Regions from separate parts of the Pseudomonas sp. P5_B3 genome, predicted to be linked through region 2. Evidence: predicted binding sites of a transcription regulator. Region 2 holds the regulator's gene; each other region holds the start of a gene.
The links. The regulator FliA, encoded in region 2, starts transcription of late flagellar genes. The targets are predictions, from matches to a motif close to CTAAAGTTTNNNNNNNNNNNGCCGNTAA.
Positions count from the first base shown of each region.

Region 1 (5,495 bases), on a different contig from region 2:
GCTTCCGGATAGCTGCCCGCCACCAGCGCACGACGCGCGGCGTTGGCACGGTTGGCCGAAAGCTCCCAGTTACCGAAATCGCCGGTGCCGGTATACGGCTTGGCGTCGGTGTGGCCGCTGATGCTGATCTTGTTCGGCACCGCTTTGATGGTGTCGGCCAGAGCCAGCAGGATGTCTTCGAAATACGGTTTCAGACGAGCCGACCCCGAGTCGAACATCGGGCGGTTTTCTGCGTCCATGATCTGGATACGCAGGCCGTCCTGCGTGATTTCGAACAGGATCTGATCCTTGAACTTCTGCAGTTGCGGGTTCTCTTCAACCTTGTTCTGCAGTTCTTGCAGCAACAGTTCGAGGCGTTCTTTCTCGACCTGCTCGGCCATGCCTTCAACCTGGTCGGTATCGATGGTGACCTTGTCCGGCTGCGGCTGGGACTTCACTTCGGGGTTGAGGGTGTTTTCCGGCGCCAGGGTCGGGGTGCCGCCCAGATCGATGATGTACGGCGTGCCGCTTTCGGAAAAACCGATCGGGTCCTTGAAGTAACCGGCGATGGCAATCTTCTGTTCCGGCGTGGCGGTGGACAGCAGCCACAACACCAGGAAGAACGCCATCATCGCTGTGGCGAAGTCCGCGAAGGCGATTTTCCAGGCGCCTCCGTGGTGTCCGCCGGCGATGCGCTTGACGCGCTTGATGATTATCGGCTGATTGTTTTCCATAACCTAAGTGCTCTGTCTCACAAATACTGTTCCTTTTTGGCAGTGCCTGTTGTCGCCATACCGCGTTGCCGCTCCTCGCCATAGCGGGCTATGACTCGTCGCGGCGCCTTGTCTGGCAACAACAGTCACTTGCCAAAAAAGGAACGTATTTGCGAAACAAAGCACTAACGACCGCGAACCGCTTGTTCCAGCTCGGCGAAGCTTGGACGGTGCGCCGGGTACAGCACCTTGCGTCCGAACTCCACGGCCAGCGATGGCGGCATGCCGGAAGCCGAAGCCACCAGCGAGGCCTTGATGGCTTCGTAGACGTTCAGTTCTTCCTTGGCATCGTGGGCCAGGGAATGGGCCAGCGGGCCGAAGAAGCCGTAGGCGGCGAGAATACCGAAGAAGGTCCCCACCAGTGCCGCACCCACGTGCAGGCCGATAGATTTCTGATCGCCCTCCCCCAGCGAAGCCATGGTCACCACGATCCCCAGTACCGCCGCGACTATACCGAAACCGGGCATGGCGTCGGCGATGCCGTTCACGGCGTGGGATGGGTGTTCCAGGTCTTCCTTGAGGCTGAACAGTTCCATGTCGAACAAGCCTTCCAGCTCGTGCGGAGCCATGTTGCCGGAGGACATGATGCGCAGGTAATCGCAGATGAACGCGGTCATGCGCTCGTCCTTGAGAACAGTCGGGTACTTGGCGAAGATCGGGCTCGCGGCGGCATCTTCGATGTCGCCTTCGATGGCCATCATGCCTTCGCGGCGGCTCTTGTTGAGGATCTCGTAGATCAGGCCCAGCACTTCAAGGTAGAAGCCATGATTGAAACGCGAGCCGAACATGCTCAGGGACTTCTTGAGCACGTGCATCGTCATGTGGCCGGGGTTGGCCTGCAAGAATGCGCCAAGGGCGGCACCGCCGATGATCATGACCTCGAAAGGCTGGATCAGGGCGGCAATTTTGCCGTGGGAAAGCACGTATCCGCCGAGCACGCTCGCGAATACGACGATGATGCCGATAATTTTAGCCATAGGTTAGGGGAGCACTTACTGAGTCGGGTTCAAGGTCATATTCGGAAGTTAAAAAATCTCTTCTTCTCCTTATCGGCAAAACTGCGCCAGACTATAGGCAGTTCAGGCGAAAAACTGATTTGACCCCATCCGGGCCCAGGTAATGTTGACGATGATCGCCTCCCACCATGGTTAACGAAACGAACGTTCCAACCCCGAAACCGACCACTCTCGAAGGCTGGGTCAAGCTTCTCGATGGCGTGCGCCTGCCGGTTCCGCAAGCCAGCCACGACCGTGTCTGCACGGCCATCCGCGACAATCGCAGCTCGCTGCGCGATATCGCCGACCTCATGCAAGGCAGCCCGGCCCTGGCCTTGAGTGTGATTCGCGAAGCCAACCGGCACACCCATGGCGGCATGACCGAGCCTGCGGAAAACCTCGAGATCGCGATCAATCGCCTCGGCCTGAAGCGCACCGAAGAACTGCTTGCGCGGCTTCCCGCCGAACCCCAGTCCGAGATTCCCAAAGTCTTGCGTCAGCTGCAGATGATCAGCCAGCACGCCACGCAACAGGCCAACGGTTTTTTTGCCAGTCGCCTGGCACGCCTGTGGCAGGACATCCACTGGGGCAGCCTGCTGTTTCTATCGCCCCTGTGGCCTTTGGCGCTGACTCATCCGAAACTGCTCGAAGAGTGGGAGCTGCGGGTCATCCATAAAGGTGAGTCGGCACGCAAAGTCGAACAGCAATTGTTTGGCGTACGCCTGCTGGACATCGGCCAGGCGCTGGTGGAGGTCTGGCGATTGCCGATCTGGGTGCAGCAGGGTTATCGCCTGTTGCTCACCGAGCAGCGGGAACTGGTGAAAGTCCTGCGCATCGCCCGTGACAGTGAGCATCCACTGCGCCAGCAGAACCGTCTCGATGACGATCCGACCCTGCGTCGCTGGCTCAATCAGCCGGCCAACACAGTGCTACTGGCCAACGGGCTGGCGCTGTCGGCGCAACACGCCTGGAACAGCCCGCACAGTGAGCGCTGGCAATTCCTGACCAGCCTTTACCTGCAAATGCCGATGGACGAGGTGCAACAGCAACTGCACCAGCAAGCCGCCAACAGCGCACGCCAACACGCCATGCCCGACCTCTGGCACCCTGCCGAATCGCTGATCTGGCCGTGGGGTATGAACCGTGTCCACGCAGGCTTGCTGCCGGCAGCGGCACCCAGCGCCGAAGACCTGGCGAAGTGGCGTAAACAATGTGCCGAATTGCTGGTCGAGCCGAGTCGCTTCACCAATGCCATACACCTGACCATCGCCGCCCGGGACGCTCTGGTGGCCTGCGGCATGCGTCGGGTGATGATCCTGATGGCCGACCGCACTCATGCCAACCTGCGCGTGCACCAGACGGTCGGCCTGCCGAAGGAAGCGGCCGGGTTGAACTTCGTGGTCAGCCAGAGCAACGTCTTGCAACGCCTGCTCGCGCAACAGGCCCAAGTGCGCCTGACACCAGCCAACAACGCGCAATTCTCGGCCCTGCTGCCCAACGGCCTGCGCTCACAGTTCAGCGGTGAACACCTGCTGCTGCGTTCACTGGTCAACAATGGCCGGGTGATCATGATCGTCGTGGCGGATCAAGGCGGCGGGCCCTTTTCGGAAATTTCCGTACAGGCCTTCGGCAAAACCGCACAGTGCATCGAGAAAGCCCTGCACAGCTTTAGCCACCGTGGCCAATAAGCTGCGTTACAATCCTCCCTTTTGTGCTCTGGAGACCTCACATGTCTGACTTCTCTGGCTTGCCGCTGGTGATCGAGCCGAGCGACTTGCTCCCTCGCCTCGACGCCCGCGAACTGATTCTGGTGGACTTGACCAGTCCCGCCCGCTACGCCGAAGGGCACATTCCCGGCGCGCGCTTTGTCGATCCGAAACGCACGCAGCTCGGCCAGGCCCCCGCACCGGGGCTGATGCCCCCGCAGGCAGCACTCGAAACGCTGTTTGGTGAATTGGGACACAACCCCGACGCGGTCTACGTGGTGTATGACGACGAAGGCGGCGGTTGGGCCGGGCGCTTCATCTGGCTGCTGGATGTCATCGGCCACAGCAAGTACCACTATATAGATGGCGGCCTGCGGGCCTGGCTGGCGGAAGGTTTGCCCATGTCGATCCAGATCCCGCCACCCGTGGGTGGCCCGGTTCCACTGACCTTGCACGATGAACCCACCGCCACCCGCGAATACCTGCAAAGCCGTCTCGGCGCCGCCGACCTGGCAATCTGGGATGCACGCGGACCGCTGGAGTACTCCGGCGAGAAAGTCCTCGCAGCCAAGGGCGGGCACATTCCCGGCGCGGTCAATTTCGAATGGACCGCCGGCATGGATCAGGCGCGCCAGTTGCGCATCCGCACCGACATGCAGCAGATCCTCGAACAACTCGGGATCAGCAAAGACAAAGAAGTGATTACCCACTGCCAGACTCACCATCGTTCTGGCTTCACCTATCTGGTGGCCAAGGCTCTCGGTTATCCGCGGGTCAAAGGCTACGCCGGCTCCTGGGGCGAATGGGGCAACCATCCCGATACCCCGGTAGAAATTTAAGATTTTTAAGGACCGTTAATGAACAAGCGTCTGTTTCTCCTCGGCCAGTACCTGCTGCCCCACAACTTGCTCTCGCGACTGGCCGGCTGCATTGCCGAATGCCGCGTGCGCTGGTTCAAGAATGCCTTTACCGCCTGGTTCGCCAAGCGTTACCAGGTGGACATGTCCCTGGCGTTGGTCGAAGACCTGACCGCCTACGAGCACTTCAATGCGTTCTTCACCCGAGCATTGAAAGACGGTGCCCGTCCGCTGGACGAGACCCCGGGCGCGGTCCTCAGCCCCGCCGACGGCGCGATCAGCCAGCTCGGCCCGATCGAGCACGGTCGTGTGTTCCAGGCCAAGGGCCACAGCTTCAGCGTGCTGGAACTGTTGGGTGGCGATGCGGCAAACGCTGCGCCGTTCATGGGTGGCGACTTCGCGACCATCTACCTGTCGCCGAAGGACTACCACCGCGTGCACATGCCACTGGCTGGTACCCTGCGCGAGATGGTCTACATCCCGGGTCGCCTGTTCTCGGTCAACCAGACCACCGCTGAAAACGTTCCGGAACTGTTCGCCCGCAACGAGCGCGTGGCGTGCATTTTCGACACCGAACGCGGGCCGATGGCCGTGGTGCTGGTGGGTGCGATGATCGTGGCTTCGATTGAAACCGTCTGGGCCGGTCTGGTGACGCCGCCGAAGCGCGAACTGAAAACCTTCCGCTACGACGAAGCCGCACGCGCGCCGATCCACCTGGAAAAAGGCGCAGAACTGGGTCGCTTCAAGCTGGGTTCGACCGCTGTCGTGCTGTTCGGGCCGGATCAGGTGAAGTGGGCTGAAGAAATGACCGCCGGTACAGCGGTGCAGATGGGTCAGGGCATGGGCTCACCGAAGGCCTGATTTGTACGCAAACCTGTAGGAGCGAGCCTGCTCGCGATGAGTGAATAGGCGACGCGTGCATTCAGAAAGCCCGCGTCATCGTTAACGTCCATCGCGAGCAGGCTCGCTCCTACAGTTGTTTTAGAGCTGGCCGTCGCGATCGCGGAAGCCCAGCAAGTACAACACACCATCCAGACCCAGGGTCGAAATCGCCTGCTTGGCCGACTGCTTGACCAGCGGCTTGGCGCGAAATGCCACGCCCAACCCGGCAATCGCCAGCATCGGCAGGTCGTTGGCACCGTCGCCGACCGCAATGGTCTGCTCCAGGCGCAAACCTTCCTTGTG
Region 1 is NZ_JBFULI010000004.1:184,056-189,550, forward strand. Features, by position in the region: gene motB (flagellar motor protein MotB) at 1-713, opposite strand, end outside; gene motA (flagellar motor stator protein MotA) at 878-1,729, opposite strand; gene AC1DRN_RS04685 (HDOD domain-containing protein) at 1,897-3,435, shown strand; gene rhdA (thiosulfate sulfurtransferase) at 3,477-4,292, shown strand; gene asd (archaetidylserine decarboxylase) at 4,311-5,171, shown strand; gene serB (phosphoserine phosphatase SerB) at 5,292-5,495, opposite strand, start outside.
Region 1: the regulator FliA is predicted to act here: its motif matches at 1,799-1,826, upstream of motA (flagellar motor stator protein MotA).

Region 2 (6,058 bases):
AACGCTTGAGCATGCTCGGAACATCGAGAATCAGCGCGATGCGGCCGTCACCGGTGATGGTGGCGCCGGACATGCCCGGCGTTCCCTGGAGCATTTTGCCCAATGGCTTGATGACCACTTCTTCCTGGCCCACCAGTTGATCGACGACAAAGCCGATCCGCTGCGTGCCCACCGAAAGGATCACCACATGGCCCTCGCGCTGCTCTTCGTGAGCGGCGGAGCTGACCAGCCAGCGTTTGAGATAGAACAATGGCAGTGCCTTGTCCCGCACGATCACCACTTCCTGGCCGTCCACGACGTTGGTAGTCGACAGGTCAAGGTGGAAGATCTCGTTGACGTTCACCAGCGGGAACGCAAACGCCTGGTTGCCGAGCATGACCATCAGCGTCGGCATGATCGCCAGGGTCAGCGGCACCTTGATGACGATCTTCGAGCCTTTGCCCTTGGTCGAGTAGATATTGATGGTGCCGTTGAGCTGGGCGATCTTGGTTTTCACCACATCCATGCCCACGCCACGACCGGACACGTCGGAGATCTCGGTCTTGGTCGAGAAGCCCGGCGCGAAGATCAGGTTGAAGCAATCGGACTCGCTGAGACGGTCCGCCGCATCCTTGTCCATCAAGCCTTTCTTCACGGCGATGCCGCGCAGAACATCGGCATCCATGCCCTTGCCGTCATCGGAGATGGACAGCAGGATGTGGTCGCCTTCCTGTTCAGCGGACAGAATCACTTTGCCGCTGCGAGGCTTGCCCATCGCTTCGCGATCAGCCGGCTCTTCGATACCGTGGTCGACCGAGTTGCGCACCAAGTGGACCAGCGGGTCGGCCAGGGCTTCGACGAGGTTCTTGTCGAGGTCGGTTTCTTCGCCGACCAGCTCCAGGTTGATCTCTTTCTTGAGCTGGCGAGCCAGGTCGCGAACCAGGCGCGGGAAGCGCCCGAAGACTTTCTTGATCGGCTGCATCCGGGTCTTCATGACCGCGGTTTGCAGGTCGGCGGTGACCACGTCGAGGTTCGACACGGCCTTGGACATGGCTTCGTCGCCGCTGTTGAGGCCCAGGCGGACCAGGCGGTTACGCACCAGCACCAACTCGCCGACCATGTTCATGATCTCGTCGAGACGCGCGGTATCGACGCGCACGGTGGTCTCGGCTTCACTGGCCGGCTTTTCCGCCGGTGGCGCGGCCGGAGCACGGGCAGCAGCCGGTGCAGCAGCGGCTACCGGGGCCGGTGTTTCGGCTTTGGGCTCGGGTGCCTTGGCCACAGGTTTCGGCGCCGCTGCCTTCGCGGCCGGCGCGGCAACGGACGTGTTCGATCCGCTGGAAACCGTCGCCTTGCCGACTTCGCTGAACTTGCCCTTGCCGTGCAACTCGTCGAGCAGCGATTCGAATTCGTGATCGCTGATCAGATCGCTGCCGGCCGCCGCAGCGGCTGGCGCGGCAGGAGTCGGTACTGAAGCAATGGCCGATTCGAGCGCATCGACAGCGAAGTTACCCTTGCCGTGCAGTTGGTCGAGCAGTGCTTCGAATTCGTCGTCAGTAATATCGGAGCTGTCGCCGGCCGCTTTCGGGGCCTCTGGCGCAGCCGGCGCCGGGACCACCGCGTCAATGGCGAACTGGCCCTTGCCATGTAGTTGATCGAGCAACGACTCGAACTCGGCATCGGTGATTTCATCGCTGGCAGCAGCATCGCTGACCGGCACAGAAACAGGTGCCGGCGCCTCGGCCTGAGCCTTGACGGCGTTCAGCGAGTCCAGCAGTTGTTCGAATTCATTGTCGGTGATATCGCCCGATTCGCTTTCAGCCACAGGCGCTTCGACCACGGCGGCGACAGGTGCAGCAGCCGTCTCGTCAGCCGATTGCGGTTCGGCCAGACGTGCCAGCGCCGCGAGCAGCTCCGGTGTAGCGGCCGTGATCGGGCCGCGATCGCGGACCTCGCTGAACATGCTGTTCACCGCGTCCAGCGCCTCGAGAACCACGTCCATCAGTTCCGAATCGACGCGACGTTCACCCTTGCGCAGGATGTCGAACACGTTCTCGGCGATGTGGCAGCACTCCACCAGCTCGTTGAGCTGGAGGAAGCCGGCGCCCCCTTTTACAGTGTGAAAACCGCGAAAAATTGCATTGAGCAGATCCGCATCATCCGGACGGCTTTCCAGCTCGACCAGTTGCTCGGACAGTTGCTCTAGAATCTCGCCGGCCTCAACCAGGAAATCCTGAAGGATCTCTTCATCGGCGCCGAAGCTCATTAAGGGGGTGCTCCTACAGGTCTAAAAACCCAAAAAACCTAAAATTCTAAAACTCTAAAATCCCAGGCTGGATAACAAATCGTCCACATCGTCCTGACCGGACACAACGTCTTCTCTTTTATCGGCATGAATCTGCGGACCTTCACCCTGAGAGAGATGTTTTTGTGGATCTTTTTCAGCAAGCATCGCTTCACGGTCATGTTCGATGCCCGCAAAGCGGTCCACCTGACTGGCCATCAGCACGAGCTTGAGCAGGTTGCTTTCGACTTCGGTGACCAACTGGGTCACTCGCTTGATCACTTGTCCCGTGAGGTCCTGGTAATCCTGGGCGAGCAGGATGTCGTTGAGGTTGCCCGACACCGCGCGATTGTCCGTGCCGCTGCGCGCCAGGAACCCCTCGACCCGTCGGGCCAGTTCACGAAACTCTTCGGCGCCGACTTCGCGACGCATGAAGCGCCCCCAGTCCGCGCTCAAGACCTTGGCTTCATCGGCCAGGCCATTGACCAGCGGCGTGGCACTTTCCACAAGGTCCATGGTGCGGTTGGCCGCGGCCTCGGTCAGCTTGACCACATAGCCCAGACGCTCGGTGGCGTCGGTGATCTGGGACACTTCTTCGGCTTGCGGCATGTGCGGGTCAATCTGGAAATTGACGATCGCGCTATGCAGTTCGCGAGTGAGCTTGCCCACTTCCTGATACAGGCCGCGGTCACGGGTCTGGTTGAGCTCATGGATCAATTGCACCGCGTCGCCGAACCTGCCTTTTTCAAGGCTCGCGACCAATTCGACGGCGTGTTTTTTCAGGGTCGACTCAAAGTCGCCCAATGAAGTTTCGTTATTGCCCATAGCTCCCCCGTGGCGCACTCATCAACCGATGCGTTCGAAAATCTTCTCGATTTTTTCTTTCAACGCCTGGGCCGTGAAGGGTTTGACCACATAGCCGTTAACACCGGCCTGGGCCGCTTCGATGATCTGCTCACGCTTGGCTTCAGCGGTCACCATCAACACCGGCAGGTGCTTGAGCTTTTCATCGGCACGCACGTGGCGCAGCAGATCGATACCGGTCATGCCAGGCATGTTCCAGTCCGTTACCAGAAAGTCGATGCTTCCGCTGTTGAGCACCGGAATGGCGGTAGTGCCATCGTCGGCCTCGACGGTGTTGGTGAACCCAAGGTCACGCAGCAGGTTCTTGATGATCCGCCGCATCGTTGAGAAGTCATCAACGATGAGGATTTTCATGTTCTTGTCCAATTCGACCTCCAAGCAGTCTTAAACGCGCCCAGCACCTGGACGCGCCATTTCAATCAATCCGGCAAAGCACTCAATGACTGTCTGGAGCACAACAGATCGCGACCGGCGCAGTTCAACACCACACCGGCCTCGTTCGCAGTGTCCCCCACACTGCCTTCAGCGCGCTCGCCACTCCCCCAAACGCCCCCGCAAACGGGCCGCGCACTGGCTGTGTAACTGGCTGACCCGAGATTCGCTGACCCCCAGGACCTCACCGATTTCCTTGAGGTTCAACTCTTCGTCGTAGTACAGCGCCAACACCAGTCGCTCACGCTCCGGCAAATTGGCAATCGCCTCCGCCAGCGCAGCCTGGAAGCGTTCATCTTCCAGATCGCGTGACGGCTCGATATGAGCACTCGCGCCATCCTCGTGCAGCCCTTCGTGTTCGCCGTCCTGCAACAGATCGTCGAAACTGAATAACCGGCTGCCCAGGGTGTCGTTCAAAATCCCGTAGTAATCGTCGAGACTCAATTGGAGTTCGGCCGCAACTTCGTGATCTTTAGCGTCACGGCCGGTTTTCGCTTCAATCGAGCGAATGGCGTCGCTGACCATGCGCGTATTGCGGTGAACCGAACGTGGCGCCCAGTCCCCCTTGCGCACTTCATCGAGCATGGCGCCGCGGATTCGAATGCCCGCGTACGTCTCGAAACTGGCGCCTTTGCTGGCGTCATATTTGGTCGACACTTCAAGCAGGCCGATCATCCCGGCCTGGATCAGGTCTTCGACCTGGACACTGGCCGGCAGGCGCGCCAGCAAGTGGTAGGCAATGCGTTTAACCAGCGGCGCGTAACGCTCGATCAGCTCGTACTGCGCATCACGCGCCGATTTTTTGTAGAGGTTGTAACCGCTTGCTGTCATAGAACCGGTCCTGCTGTCTGCTGCACGAGGCGCTCGACGAAAAATTCCAGGTGCCCGCGCGGGTTGGCAGGCAGTGGCCAGGTATCGACCTTCTGCGCGATGGCCTTGAACGCCAGCGAGCACTTGGAGCGCGGGAAGGCTTCGTAGACGGCACGCTGTTTCTGCACGGCCTTGCGCACGCTTTCGTCGTAGGGCACAGCGCCGACGTATTGCAGGGCGACGTCGAGGAAGCGATCCGTGACCTTGGTCAACTTGGCGAACAGGTTGCGTCCTTCCTGCGGGCTCTGGGCCATGTTGGCCAGAACGCGGAAGCGGTTCATGCCGTAGTCGCGATTGAGCAACTTGATCAAGGCGTAGGCATCGGTAATCGAAGTCGGCTCGTCGCACACCACCAGCAGCACTTCCTGGGCTGCGCGAACGAAACTGACGACCGAGTCACCAATGCCCGCAGCGGTGTCGATCACCAATACGTCGAGGTTGTCGCCGATATCACTGAAGGCCTGGATCAGGCCGGCGTGTTGCGCGGGGCTCAGATGCACCATGCTCTGAGTGCCGGATGCGGCCGGAACGATTCGGATGCCGCCGGGTCCCTGCAGCAGTACATCGCGCAGTTCGCAGCGGCCCTCGATCACGTCGGCCAGGGTACGTTTGGGTGTCAGGCCCAGCAGAACGTCGACGTTCGCCAGTCCCAGGTCGGCGTCCAACAGCATGACGCGCCGGCCAAGCTCAGCCAGAGCCAGGGACAAGTTCACTGACACATTAGTTTTCCCGACGCCACCTTTGCCGCCGGTCACCGCAATCACCTGTACGGGATGCATGCTGCCCATGTTATTTCTTTACCTTGTCTTGCATAGACGGAGGCCACATTACTGGCTGCGCGTTCGCAATCGGAACAATGCATGGCAGACCATCGATGTAGGTACAAAAACTGTTCATTACTACCTTAGCCAACCTGCTTGGTTTGGCTGTGGTAAATATCAGCGAACATGTCAGCCATGGCTTCTTCGCTGGGTTCTTCCTGCATTTGTACGCTGACGGCGCGACTGACCAACTGATGACGGCGCGGCAGATGGAGATCATCCGGAATCCGCGGGCCATCGGTCAGGTAGGCCACGGGTAACTCATGACTGATAGCCAGGCTCAACACCTCGCCCAGACTAGCCGTCTCATCCAGTTTAGTCAGGATGCAGCCAGCGAGCCCACAACGCTTGTAACTGTGATAAGCGGCGGTTAGAACCTGTTTTTGGCTGGTGGTTGCCAGGACCAGATAATTTTTTGAGCGGATACCGCGACCGGCCAGGCTTTCGAGTTGCATACGCAGGGCCGGATCGCTGGCCTGCAGGCCAGCGGTATCGATCAGCACCACCCGCTTGCGCAGCAAGGGTTCCAGCGCCTGCACCAGGGACTGGCCCGGATCGACGTGGGTCACCGACACGTTGAGAATGCGCCCCAGGGTCTTGAGCTGCTCCTGGGCACCGATGCGGAAGCTGTCCATGCTCACCAGCGCAATGTTCTGCGCGCCGTACTTGAGCACGTAACGGGCCGCCAGTTTGGCCAGGGTGGTGGTCTTGCCCATGCCGGCAGGGCCGACCATGGCGATCACACCGCCCTCCTCCAGCGGCTCGACTTCGGGGGTAACGATCATGCGCGCCAGGTGCGCCAGCAACA
Region 2 is NZ_JBFULI010000031.1:43,140-49,197, forward strand. Features, by position in the region: gene AC1DRN_RS18655 (chemotaxis protein CheA) at 1-2,245, opposite strand, end outside; gene AC1DRN_RS18660 (protein phosphatase CheZ) at 2,300-3,088, opposite strand; gene AC1DRN_RS18665 (chemotaxis response regulator CheY) at 3,110-3,481, opposite strand; gene fliA (RNA polymerase sigma factor FliA) at 3,650-4,390, opposite strand; gene fleN (flagellar synthesis regulator FleN) at 4,387-5,217, opposite strand; gene flhF (flagellar biosynthesis GTPase FlhF) at 5,334-6,058, opposite strand, start outside.

Region 3 (6,058 bases), on a different contig from region 2:
CGCCTTTGGGCATGTACGGCAGGAAGGTCTCCAGCGCGACTTTGGTCGATTCGTACAGGTCGGTGTCGAGGATCAGCATGGCCACGACCAGGTCCGGACGGGTCTTGACCCACTCCGGCACGGTCTGGACGATGTCGCCCTTGACCAGCTCGCAACGCGGAATGCGGTTGACCGGGCGCAACAGGTCGTTGGCGTCGATCATGTCCTGGATCAGCGACTGGTCGGTGTCGGCGAACATGGTCTCGTTGACGTCGGCCGGGTCTTCTTTCTTGTCGATGCTCTGGAAGCCTTCGAAGGTGTCGAAGCCCACGATCGAGCGGTTGATCGCATACGGCTCGAGAATCATCGACAAGTGCATGTAGAGCATCAACGAGTTGCCCTTGTACACGCCGCACTCGATGATCGCGCCCGGTACTTCGGCGACTTTCTTGAACAGTTCCATGCGCGACAATGCAGCTGTCACGCCGATACGGTTGGCGAAGACGAACGGGGCGTCGGCCACGTACTCGGCATCGACCCGTTTCAGGACGCTGGAACGGGTTTCGTTGTACTGGGCCTCGGCGGGCGTGATGCGACGCTTGGTCATTGCGGGATTCCTCGGAAATTCGAAAAGTCGTGGGCGTGGAAATAATCTTTGAAACCGGCACCGACGTCAGGGCAGGCACTGTCGACGTTGATTGCGCCACGGTGGTGCTTGAGATCATCGAGGTGCATCAGGCGGAAGTCCACGCTGAAGCGGGTTTGTTGCGTGTAATTGGGCACGGTGCCGTGCAGGTGCGAACCCGAGAACACCAGCATCTCGGCGGTGTTGCCGGCGATGCGCAGTTCAGAGGTGGTGTTGATCGCTTCGGTAGGAACCGGGTGTTGGCGCGCCTCTTCCTTGACGTTGTCCCTGGCGCGCTGGCGTTGCACGTCGATCCAGTCAGTCAGGCTCCACTGCGCCGAGGTGTTTTTCACCGGGACGTCGAAGTAGGCCGGGTTGATCATCATGGTCTGCTCAGGCTGGATCGTGTAGACCGGCATCCAGGTATTGATCTGGCAGTCGACACCGCCGTACCAGGTATCGCGATGGGGCTTGTAGGCGTAGCTGACGCCAGCATGCAGGTAGTCGTAGTTGGGCACCACACGGATGCGCGGTACGTCGAAAATGAATTCCTCGGGAGCGGCACCGATTTCGTCGGTGAAGCTGCGGATCAGCTCCTTGGCCCGCAGGCTGTTGGTGAACTGACCCTTGAGGCGAGTCACCAGCACCACGAACTCTTCCACCGGCATCAGCGTGTGCAGCGCCTGGTGGTTGGTTTCGCCGTCGAAGGCGGCGGTAATGCTTTGCTGCGCGAAAGCACAAAGTTCTTTGGCTGCGCGTAACTGCGTGTTCAGGAAAATATCGCCCGCATAAATGGCTTCTTTGAAGTCAGCTTTCTGCTGCAGCTGATTGATGTACAGATTCACGGTTCCTCTCCTGAATACATCGAGTCTCTTATGAGTCGGCACCACGCGGACAAACTGAAGGGCTGTCGGACCTGTGGTGCGTCAATAAAGCGCAAGCCTTTGAGCATGCGAGCAAATGCCGTGCCGCTGGACGAAAAAAATCCCGACGGGAAAACCCGCCGGGATGTTTGGCTGCGACCCTGGACTTTTTACCTGTGGGAGCAAACCCGCCCCCACATTCAGAACAATTGGGTGAACAACCAGTACAGGCTGCCCGACAGCAGGATCGCCGCCGGCAACGTCAGCACCCAGGCCATCAGCAGGTTGCGGATGGTCTTCATATGCAAGCCGCCACCGTTGGCAACCATGGTCCCGGCCACGCCCGAGGACAGCACGTGAGTGGTCGACACCGGCAGGCCGAACATGTCGGCGGCGCCGATGGTCAGCATCGCCACGGTTTCTGCCGAGGCGCCCTGGGCGTAGGTCAGGTGGGTCTTGCCGATTTTCTCACCGACCGTCACCACGATGCGCTTCCAGCCGACCATGGTGCCCAGGCCCAGGGCGATGGCCACGGCGATCTTCACCCACAACGGAATGAACCGCGTGGAGTTGTCGATCTGTTGCTTGAACAGTTGCAGCTTGCCATTGGTGTCGGCGTCGAAATTGCCGACCTTGTTCTTGTCCATCAAGCGAATGGTTTCGCTGCTCAGGTACATGTCATTACGCACGTTGCCCACGGCCTCGGCCGGGACTTTCGACAGCGAGCCATAACCCTTGACCTGGGCACCGATGCTGCCGGTCAGCGCAGCCAGCGCCGGCACCAGTTGCGGGGTCGCTTCCTTGCTGCGCACATATTCGGACAGCACCGGGCGCGGGTCGGCTGGCGCTGGCAGCGGAGCAGCTTTGACCAACGCTTGCTGGGTGACTTCGGCGACCGCCGCGAACTGCAACGCTTGATCGGCCGGCATGGTGCGGTTCAAGGCGTAAGCCATTGGCAGCGTGCCCACCAGAATCAGCATGATCAGGCCCATGCCTTTCTGGCCATCGTTCGAACCGTGGGCAAACGACACACCGGTGCAGGTCACGATCAACAGGCCGCGAATCCACCATGGCGGCGGGGTCTCGCCCTTTGGCTCCTTGTACAGCGCACGATTCTTGACGAACGCGCGCAGCGCCAGCAACAGCAGCGCGGCGCAGCCGAAGCCGACCAGTGGCGAGAGCAGTAGCGCGTAACCGATCTTGGTGGCTTGCGCCCAGTCCACGCCACTGGTGCCGTCGCGGCCGTGCATCAGGGCGTTGGCCACGCCGACCCCGATGATCGAACCGATCAGGGTGTGCGATGACGACGCCGGCAGGCCCAGCCACCAGGTGCCGAGGTTCCACAGGATGGCAGCGATCAGCAGGGCGAAGATCATTGCGAAACCGGCGGACGAGCCGACTTGCAGGATCAGCTCCACCGGCAGCAGGGCGATGATGCCGAACGCCACCGCGCCGCTGGACAGCAGCACCCCGAGGAAGTTGAAAAATCCGGACCAGACCACCGCCACGTTCGGCGGCAGCGAGTGGGTGTAGATCACCGTGGCCACCGCGTTGGCGGTGTCGTGGAATCCGTTGACGAACTCAAAGCCCAGGGCGATCAACAACGCCACGCCGAGCAGCAGGAACGGCGTCCAGGTGGTCACCACCGTGCCGAGTTCGTTCATGTCGTGCATCAGGCTGTAGGCGGTAAACAACAAGCCGATGGCCAGCACGGCAAAAAACACCACGATGGTGATCAGGCCGGGCTTTTTGTCGAATTGCGGTTTGGCACTACTGGCGGGCGCCGGGGCGGCGGTGAAGGAGGGCGTAGCCATCACGGACATTCCTGAGGAGGGAGGTGTATCAGTGATAATCGTTGCCAATTGTTACAGGGAGACTGCTTTGGGTCAGTGTTTGGGTTTTTCGCAGGCTGCTGATCTGAAGTCGAGCGCTTAAAACTGTGGGAGCGAGCTTGCTCGCGATAGCGGTGTGTCAGCCGACAACAATGTTGGATTTGCCGACGTCATCGTCGGAACGCCGCCCGGAGCAAGCTCGCTCCCACAGGGGGCCGGGTGCGTTCAATAATCCTGCTGCTTGCGAAACGCCCAGCGCCCGGCGATCACGGTAAAGGTCGCGACCAGCGCCACGAGGATCCAGAAACCCTGCGGATCGCCGGCCAGCGGAATGCCGCCGACGTTCATGCCGAAGAAGCCGGCGATGATGTTGATCGGCAGCGCCAGCACCGTCACCACCGTCAGGGTGAACAGCGTGCGGTTGGTCTGTTCGTTGATGTTGGCGGCGATCTCTTCCTGCAACAACTTGATCCGCTCACCCAGCGCCGTGAGGTCGTTGATGATCAGCGCGAACTCCTCGGTGGATTTGCGCAGCTCCTTCACGTCTTCCTTTTGCAGCCATTGCGGTGGCCGGTTGAGCAGGCGCAGCAAGGAGCCTGGCTCCAGCGCCAGCAGCCGTTGCAAACGCACCAGCACCCGGCGATTGGCGCCCAGCTCGGCGCGGTTGGTCGACAGCCGCGAAGAGAGCAATTCATCTTCGATCTGATCCACGCTCTGGCTGGTCTTGCGCACGATCTGGGTCAGCACTTCACCCTGGTCGCGCAGCAAATGCACCAGCAACTCCAGCGGGGAGCGAAAGCATTCCCGGGCCTTCACCGACGAGCGCAGTTTGTCCACCGAGTGCAGCGGTTGCAGGCGGGCGCTGATGATCAGCCGGCTGCGGGCGCACACCCAAAGCGTCGAGACGTCCGACGAGACCATGTTGCTGAGGTTGAACACCACGTCGTTGACCACCGCCAGCAACGCCGAATCGACATGTTCGATGCGCGTCGAGCGTGAGCCTTCGTGCAGCGCTTCGAAAAATTCCTCGGGCAATTCCAGATGACTCTTCATCCAGCGCTCGCACGCGGCATGGGCGAGGTTCAGGTGCAGCCACAGAAATTGCTCGTCGCTCTCCGGTTGTTGCAGGTACTGCAAGGCCTCGGCCGAATTGATTTCCCGGCCAGCCTCTCCGGGGTGAAAGCTGAAACCGTAGAGCAGGCCGAACAGATCCGTGTCGCGATGACTGTGATCGATGCTGTGGTTCATGAGGGCTCGCAAGGAGAGACGCCTGTCGCAGGTTTCGCAGGTTCACTTGAGCGGCATCATCGCAAGGCGGGATGACGTTTTTGTGACGGGGAAATAACGCAAACGATTGCGCTACCGGCGGTCGGGATTTTCTCAAGAACCGCTCTGGCTAGCCGATCACGCTTGGGTTGAGTTGCGCGCCGCCGGCCATCGGCCGGGACCGCAGACAGGGATGTCCGGACACTTTTCACGCCTTTACGGGCGTGCCTCATTCCTGTCATGAGTACCCTCCGATGTTTTTGCAAAAGTCCCTGAGAGCACAAATTCTCGCGCTGCTGAGCGGCAGCCTGCTGGCGATGCTGTTGATCGCCCTGGCGTGCTTTCACTTCCTGTCCAGCGGCGTGCAGAGCTACGCCAATCTGATCGAGGGCCCGCTGCATACCTCGCAACTGATCGATGAAGCCAACCTGCAATTCAAGGTGCAGGTGCAGGAGTGGAAAAACGTCCTGTTACGTGGCAAGCAACCGGCGGACCTGAGCAAGTACTGGGGGCAATTCGAAGACCGTCAGCGCGATGTGCAAAACAGCCTTGGCGAACTGGCCGGGCAGAAGGGCATCGAGCCGCAGCTCAAGAGCCGCATCGAGCGCTTGCGTGACGAGCATCGCCAATTGGGCGCGGCCTATCAGAAGGGCCGGGACGCGTTCGTGGCCGCCGGTGGTGACCCGACGGCGGGCGACACCGCGGTCAAGGGCATGGACCGCGCGGCCAGCGATCAGATGAGCGAACTGGTCAGCGAATTGCGCAAGCAGGGCGCCGAACAATCGACTCTAATCAGCGCCGCTGCCGATCGCACGGTGTTGCTGGGAATTATCGTGATGCTGGTTTCGGGGCTGCTGATCGGCCTGCTGAGCCTGTGGCTGGTCAACCGCAACCTGGTCGAGCCGATCCGCAAATTGATCGAATACGTGGCACAGCTCAGCCAGGGGCGTATTGCCGAGCGCGTCGCCAGCACCCGTCAGGACGAGTTGGGCAAACTGGCGATGGCCGCCAACACCCTGCGCGATTTCCTCGCCGAAACCTTCAGCCGTTTGCAGCGCAGCGCGTCTGACCTGGACAGCGCCAGCGGTGAGTTGAACTCGATCGCCACCGTGATGGCCGGCGGTACCAACGAGCAGTTCAATCGCACCGATCAGGTGGCCACGGCGATGAACGAAATGTCCGCTACCGCACAGGAAGTGGCCCGTCATGCCGCTGAAGCGGCGCGGGCCGCCGACGATGCCGACCAGTCCGCCCAACAGGGCGAAAAAGTCATGCAGGGCACCATCCACACCATCACCCAAATGCGCGGTGAAATCGCCAACACCGCCACGGTCATTCGCCAACTGGAAACCGACAGCGGGCGCATCGGCAAGGTCCTGGAAGTGATCCGCGGCATCGCCGAACAGACCAACCTGCTGGCGCTCAACGCCGCCATCGAAGCGGCCCGCGCCGGTGAGGCCGGACGCGGATTCGCGGTGGTGGCCGATGAAGTG
Region 3 is NZ_JBFULI010000020.1:50,776-56,833, reverse strand. Features, by position in the region: gene AC1DRN_RS14085 (TylF/MycF/NovP-related O-methyltransferase) at 1-586, opposite strand, end outside; gene AC1DRN_RS14080 (hypothetical protein) at 583-1,449, opposite strand; gene AC1DRN_RS14075 (inorganic phosphate transporter) at 1,668-3,281, opposite strand; gene AC1DRN_RS14070 (transporter) at 3,525-4,547, opposite strand; gene AC1DRN_RS14065 (methyl-accepting chemotaxis protein) at 4,820-6,058, shown strand, end outside.
Region 3: the regulator FliA is predicted to act here: its motif matches at 4,679-4,706, upstream of AC1DRN_RS14065 (methyl-accepting chemotaxis protein).